DNA from 2 places in the Micromonospora sp. WMMD1128 genome. Region 2 is predicted to be linked to the other one. Evidence: riboswitches for the same ligand, from Rfam matches in the RefSeq annotation. Region 2 holds a riboswitch; the other holds the start of a gene.
What was found. A riboswitch is a leader RNA that binds a small molecule or an ion and turns the genes downstream of it on or off. The one in region 2 is predicted to bind cyclic di-AMP.

Region 1: another riboswitch for cyclic di-AMP. It lies ahead of O7602_RS28725 (C40 family peptidase); the one in region 2 lies ahead of O7602_RS26040 (hypothetical protein).

What each region holds. Positions count from the first base shown of each region.
Region 1 covers NZ_CP114902.1:6,325,094-6,328,487, reverse strand. Annotated here, with positions in the region: gene O7602_RS28730 (peptidoglycan recognition family protein) at 1-1,281, opposite strand, end outside; cyclic di-AMP (ydaO/yuaA leader) riboswitch at 1,515-1,650, shown strand; gene O7602_RS28725 (C40 family peptidase) at 1,664-2,698, shown strand; gene dcd (dCTP deaminase) at 2,774-3,352, opposite strand.
Region 2 covers NZ_CP114902.1:5,811,096-5,814,489, forward strand. Annotated here, with positions in the region: gene O7602_RS26025 (heavy-metal-associated domain-containing protein) at 1-73, opposite strand, end outside; gene O7602_RS26030 (metal-sensitive transcriptional regulator) at 153-452, shown strand; gene O7602_RS26035 (YibE/F family protein) at 460-1,758, shown strand; cyclic di-AMP (ydaO/yuaA leader) riboswitch at 1,913-2,044, shown strand; gene O7602_RS26040 (hypothetical protein) at 2,048-3,073, shown strand; gene O7602_RS26045 (carbonic anhydrase) at 3,136-3,394, opposite strand, start outside.

The DNA of each region.
Region 1 (3,394 bases), 510 kb from region 2:
GTAGGGGCCCGGGTCCCAGTGCATGCCGCCGACCGCCGCGGCGGTGATGCCGGGCACGTTGTCGTGACCGATGATGTGCTGCCGGTCCAGCGGGATGCCGAACTTCTGCGCCAGGTAGCGGACCAGCTTGGCCGAGCTGCGGTACATCGCCTCGGTGTACCAGGCGCCGTTTCCGGCGAAGCCCTCGTGCTCCAGGCCGATGGACTTGGCGTTGACGTACCAGTTGCCGGCGTGCCAGCCGACGTCCTTGGCCTTGATGTGCTGGGCGACGTAGCCGTCCGCCGAGCGCAGCGTGTAGTGCCAGCCGAGGTAGTCGGCGCGCTTCACCAGGTCGACGCTGGGGTCGAAGTAGCCCTCGGTGTCGTGGATGACGATGTATTCGATCTTCTGCTGCTTCGGCCGGTTGCCCAGGTCGTGGTTGCCGTAGTCGCCCGGGTCCGCGCTGAGCTGCTCGTACGGTGCGGGGATCCACTCGCAGGCCAGCCGCACCGGGCACTCCAGCCCGTCCGGCCGCTGCGCGTGGCGCAGCCCGAGCCGGCTGAGCACCCCGCGGTCCGGCCGGGCGGCGGTGGCGGCCATGGTGACCCGCTGCCCGTCGTCGGTGGTCCGGGTCGCGCCCTGGCCGAGCTGGTCGTAGACCTCGTCGGCGAAGGCCGCCGCCGCGTCCGAGGTGTCCGCGCCGGAGTAGCGGGCCACCGCGCCGTACCAGGCCGCCGCGTCGGTGCCGGCACCGACCGGCCCACCCAGTGCCTTCTGGTACGCGGCGAGCAGCGCCGCGCCACCACGGATGTTCGCGGCCGGATCGGTGCGCAGCTTCTGCGCGTCGAGGCCGGTGAGCGTCGCGGCGGCGTCGAGCGTCTGGAGCGAGGCCGTGGGCAGCGGCTTCTCCCGGGCCGGTGCGGCGGTCGTGGCCGGGTCGAGGGTGAGCGGGCGGGAGTCGTCGCCGCGCGGGTCCTCGTCCTCGTCGACGTGCGCGCTGCGGGGCGAGGCGAGGACGTGCGCGGCGTCGGTGAGGTGCATCGGGCCGTAGCCGCCGCTGGTGCTGGGCTGCCCCGGGTGGGCGTCCCAGCGGGACTCCAGGTAGGAGACGCCGAGCAGCACGTTCTGCGGCACGCCGTACTCGGCCGCCGCGGCGGCGTACTGCTTCTGCCTGTCGTCGTTGCTGGATAGGGTGTTCGGTGGCGCGGCGGTCACCGGGCCGGTGGTCGCCAGCGCGGTGGCTGTCGCCACGGCGGCGGCGAGCAGCATCCGTCCGGCCGACGGCGGGGGCGAGAGGTGCATCGAACCTCCTGGACAGGGATGGGGGTCACTGCGTCCCCACCCTCACTCCGCGCACCCGTGACGGTCAATACCTTTCCGCCGGATAATCTGATGTGAAAAAAAGCTTCACTCGTGTCCGGGGTTGCCCATTCCGTACGGAGTGTCACGGCCGTTCGGGTTGCGGATCGATAACGGGGATCCCTACTCTGGCCAATTGTCGGCCCGTACGTTCACCGTCCAACCCGGCCGGTGACGGTCCGACACCGCCGAGTCGCCTCCGGGCGAATCGGGGACCCAGGTACCTGGGGTGAATCCGCAGCCACTGCGGTAGGGCGTCCCCCTTCCCGCCCGAACCCGTCAGCTAACCCGGTAGGCGGTCAGGAAGAAGGAGTACCGACGCCCGGTGGCACACCATGCCCCGCGGCCGTCGTCGAGCCGGTCGATCGACCGGTCCGCCGTCGCGCCGCGTTCCCGCTGGTCCCGCTTCACCACTACACTCGCCGCCCTGGTCGGCGCCGCGGTCGTCCTGACCGGAGGCGCGACGGCGGCCCACGCCGAACCCTCGGTCGCCGAGATCGAAGCCCGGATCGACCGCGACTGGAACAAGCTCGAACCCGTCATCGAGCAGGTCAACGCCGTACGCGAGCAGCTCGCGCTGCGACGCAAGCAGGCCGACGCGCTCGGTCGGCGGATCGCCCCGCTCCAGGCCCGCGTGGACGCCGCGCTCGGCCAGGTCGGCGGGCTCGCCGCCGACGCGTACAAGGGCGACAACCTCTCGACCGTCAACGCCCTGCTGGGCAGCCGCTCGCCGGGCGAGCTGATGAGTGGCCTGGAGCTGCTCGACCGCTTCGCGCGCCACCAGCAGGAGCAGGTGCGCACCATCGCCGAGCTGCGCGATGAGCTGGCGGCGAAGAAGAAGCCGCTGGACGAGATGGTCGCCGACCTGAGCCGTACCGAGGCCCAGCTCGCGGCGAAGAAGAAGCAGATCGACGCCGAGATCGCCAAGCTCCAGAAGCTGCGGCTCAAGGTGTACGGAAACGGTGGCGGTGGCAAGCTGCGCCCGGCGCCCTGCCCGGCCGGATACCCGGGTGGCGCGGCCGGGGTGGCGGTCAAGTTCGCCTGCGCCCAGATCGGCAAGATCTATGTCTGGGGCGCCGCCGGCCCGGACCACTTCGACTGCTCGGGCCTGACCATGGCCGCCTGGGCCAAGGCCGGTGTCTCGCTGCCGCACAACGCCCGCCAGCAGCACAACGTCACGAAGCGGGTCAGCCGCGCCGAGTTGCGCGCCGGTGACCTGGTCTTCTACTACGCCGACCTGCACCACGTGGGGATGTACGTCGGCGACGGCTGGGTGGTGCACGCCTCCCAGTCCGGCAAGCCCATCACCATGAAGCGCGTGGACGACGGCGACATCAACAGCTACGGCCGCCCCACCTGAGGTGTAAGGAGGGGCCCCCGCTTAACGCATTCGGTATAGGCGGGGGCCCCTCTTAACAACCACGATCGGCTGGCGTCAGCGCGTCGGCCAGGTGCGCCAGCTCTGCCACGACCGGCTCGGCGTCGGGCCGCGCTGACCCTGGTAACGCGACCCGTAGACGGCCGAGCCGTACGGGTGCTCGGCCGGCGAGGAGAGCCGGAAGATGCAGAGCTGGCCGATCTTCATGCCCGGCCAGAGCGTGATCGGCAGATTCGCCACGTTCGACAGCTCCAGCGTGATGTGACCGGAGAAGCCCGGGTCGATGAACCCGGCGGTGGAGTGCGTCAGCAGGCCGAGCCGGCCCAGGCTGGACTTGCCCTCCAATCGGCCGGCGAGCTGCTCGCCCAACGAGATCACCTCGAGCGTGGAGGCGAGCACGAACTCACCCGGGTGCAGCACGAACGCCTGCCCCTCCGGCACCTCCACCATCGATGTCAGGTCGTCCTGCTGCGTCGACGGGTCGATGTGCGTGTAGAGGTGGTTGTTGAAGACCCGGAACAGCCGGTCGAGGCGTACGTCGATGCTGGACGGCTGCACCAGTGTGGGCTCGAAGGGCTCCAGCGCGAGCGTGCCCGCCTTGATCTCGGAGACCAGGTCGCGGTCGGAGAGCAGCATCGGAACACCATAGCGACCGATGCGGGTGACCTGCGTGTCGGA
Region 2 (3,394 bases):
CGGTCAGCTCGGCGCTCACCGCGTTGACGCAGTGGCCGCAGGTCATGCCGTTGACCTGGTAGGTGGTGTCCATCTCGCCCTCCGATCCGATACCCCCCAGGGGTAGGAGTCGAACGTTAGCATACCCCCGAGGGGTACGCTATCCTCGGCGCATGACCACGCCGCCCACCCCGACCCGGGGCTACACCGCCAGCAAGGACCAGCTCCTCGCCCGGCTCCGGCGCGTCGAGGGCCAGGTCCGGGGCGTCGAGAAGATGGTCGAGGACGACCGCTACTGCATCGACGTGCTGACCCAGATCTCGGCCGTCCAGGCCGCGCTGGACAAGGTCGCCCTGGGCCTGCTCGACGGCCACGCCCGGCACTGCATGCACGAGGGCGCCGCCGAGGGCCGGGCCGACGAGATGGCGACCGAGATGATGGCTGCCGTGGGCCGTCTCATGAAGCGCGGCTGACGGGCCCGTGGGCGCCGACCACGGCCGTACCGTCCCCGCGCCGCCGCGCGTACGCCGAATCCTCGTCGCGACCGTGGTGCCGCTGTTCGTGCTCACCGTGGTCGCGGCGCTGGCGCTGTGGCCCCGGCACGGACCGGAGCCGACGGGCGGCGCGAACGTGCCGCGTCACCACGGCACGGTGACCCGGGTGGTGACCGAGCCCTGCCCGCCGACCCCGGAGGAGCCGGCGGGCGCCGCCGGGCGGTGCGGCACCGTGACCGTCGCCGCGGAACAGGGCCCGGACGCCGGCCGGGAGGTCGAGACGCCGATCCCCGCCGGGCCGGGCGCGCCCCGGGTCGAGGTCGGTGACGAGGTGATCCTGGTCGAGCTGACCGACCCGGCCGATCCGGCGGCGACGACCTACCACATCGCCGAGCACCAGCGCGGCACGCCGCTGGTGTGGCTGGTGGCGCTCTTCGCCGCCGCGATCGTGGCGTTCGGCAGGTGGCGCGGGCTGGCCGCGCTGGGTGGCCTGGTGGCGAGCTTCGCCATCCTGCTCGGCTTCGTGCTGCCCGGGATCGGCGCCGGCCGGTCCCCGCTGCCGGTGGCGATCGTCGGCGCCGCCCTGATCATGTTCGTGGTGCTCTACCTGACGCACGGGATCAGCGCGCAGACGTCGGTGGCGGTGCTCGGCACGCTCGGCAGCCTGGTGGTCACCGGGGCGCTCGGCACGCTCGCCACGGCCGCCACCCACCTGACCGGCTTCGGCAGCGAGGACGCCACCACGCTGTCGATGTTCCAGGGCGACGTCGACCTGCACGGGCTGCTGCTGGCCGGCATCATCATCGGCTCACTCGGCGTGCTCGACGACGTCACGGTCACCCAGGCGGCAACCGTCACCGAGTTGGCGCGCGCCAACCCGGGGCTGTCCCGGCGGGCGCTCTACCGGGCGGCCACCCGGGTCGGCCGGGCGCACATCGCGTCCACGGTCAACACCATCGTGCTGGCCTACGCGGGCGCCTCACTGCCGCTGCTGCTCCTGCTGGTCGCCGACTCCCGCCCGGTGAACGAGATCCTCACCAGTGAGTTCCTGGCCCAGGAGATCGTCCGAAGCGCGGTGGCCACCATCGGCCTGATCGCCGCCGTACCTCTGACCACCGCCCTCGCCGCGGTCGTCACCACCGCCGGGCGGCGCGGGCCGGACGACGACCCGGCGCCGCCCGCCCCGCGGTCGCCGCGGGAGCGGGACGAGGCGCTTGAGGCGCTCGGCGGGGCGCCCGCCGAACGTTGGCCCGGCGACCCGAGGAGTACGCAGGCCGCATGGTGACACTCCGCAGCGTGACGGCCGGAATCAAACGCGATGCTGGTCACGCTGGGCAATGTCGAATTCTCGCGATTGGTCGGCTTCCGGACGTAGATCCCCGGTCGGGGTGTCGGGTAACCTCGCTGCCGGTCACCGCCGAAGGCACGCACCGGTGCCTGCGGTACCGCCGCCCAATCGCCTCCGGGCGAGCCGGGGAACCAGGTACATGGGGTGAATCCGCGCGAGCGGTAGGGGCCACTTCCGTCCCGAACCCGTCAGCTAACCCGGTCGGCGGCCGACGGAAGGGAACACTGTGACGGCACCCCTGCGCCGCTGGCTCACACCCGTGGTGGCCGTGCTCGCCTCGTGCGCCGTGCTGGCCGGGCCGACCCCGGCGACAGCCGCCCCGCACGCCGCCGCGCCCAGCCCCTCCGGGCACGCGGAGGACGACGACCCGCCGCTCATCACCGAGGCGATCGACTCCGCCAACCGGGCGTACCTCCAGGCCAAGACGAAGCTGACCACCTCGCAGAAACGCCAGAAGCTGCTGGCCGCCGAGGTGAGCGCGGCGGAGGCCGAGTTGGAGGCGCTCAGCCCGCAGGTCAACCAGATCGCGGCACAGTCCTATCGGACCGGTCGGATGGGCGCGATGGCGATGCTGCTGGAGAGCGACTCGCCCGACTCGTTCGTCAGGCGTGCCAACGCTCTGGACGAACTCAACCTCTTCAACGCGCAACGGCTCACCGCCATCAACGCCGCCAAGAACCGCGCCGCCCAGGCCAAGCTGGCCATCGACGCCGAGGTGCGCGAGCAGGAGAAGCAGACGAACGCGATGGCCCGGGAGCGGACCGAGGCGCAGAAGGCGCTGAAGCTCGTCGGCGGGCTGGGCTTCACCGGTGGTCTGGTCTCGGCCACGTCGCCGGTCGCCAAGGTCGGCCCCGGCCGCACCGCCGACGGCGGGTGGAAGTCGGAGTCGTGCAGCGAGAACGACCCGACCACCTCCGGCTGCGTCACGCCGCGCACGCTGCACGCCTACAAGGAGGTCAAGCGGGCCGGCTTCAACCGTTTCGTGGGCTGTTACCGCCCCGGCGGGCCGTGGGAGCACCCCAAGGGCAAGGCCTGCGACTGGTCGCTGCAGAAGAGTGGCTTCTCGCCGTGGCACAACAACGACACCCGCAGGTACGGCAACGAGGTGGCCGCGTTCCTCATCCGCAACGCCGACCGGCTGGGCATCTACTACGTGATCTGGAACCGGCAGATCTGGTTCCCGGCGACCGGTTGGAGTTCCTACAGCGGGCCGTCCAACCACACCGACCACGTGCACATGTCGCTGCTCTGACGCCACACACACGCGCGCGAAGGGGCCGCCCGCGGGCGGCCCCTTCCGTCTGTCCGGTGCGGTCAGCCGGCGAGCGCCGGATCCGCCGGCGCGGCCGGCGCGGGCAGCGGAGCCGGTGACTGCGCCACCGTCCGCACCTCGCCGCCGCTGAGCCGGTAGGACATGCCGACCACCGCGCACGCCCCGCCCGCCACCCGCCCGGCGAGGACCGTCGACCGGGCCAGCAGGGCCTCCACGGTCTGCGCGATGTGGACGTCGATGATGCCGTCGAGATCCTCGACCCCCTGCCGGGCGGCCCGGAGCAGGCTGGGCGAGACGGCG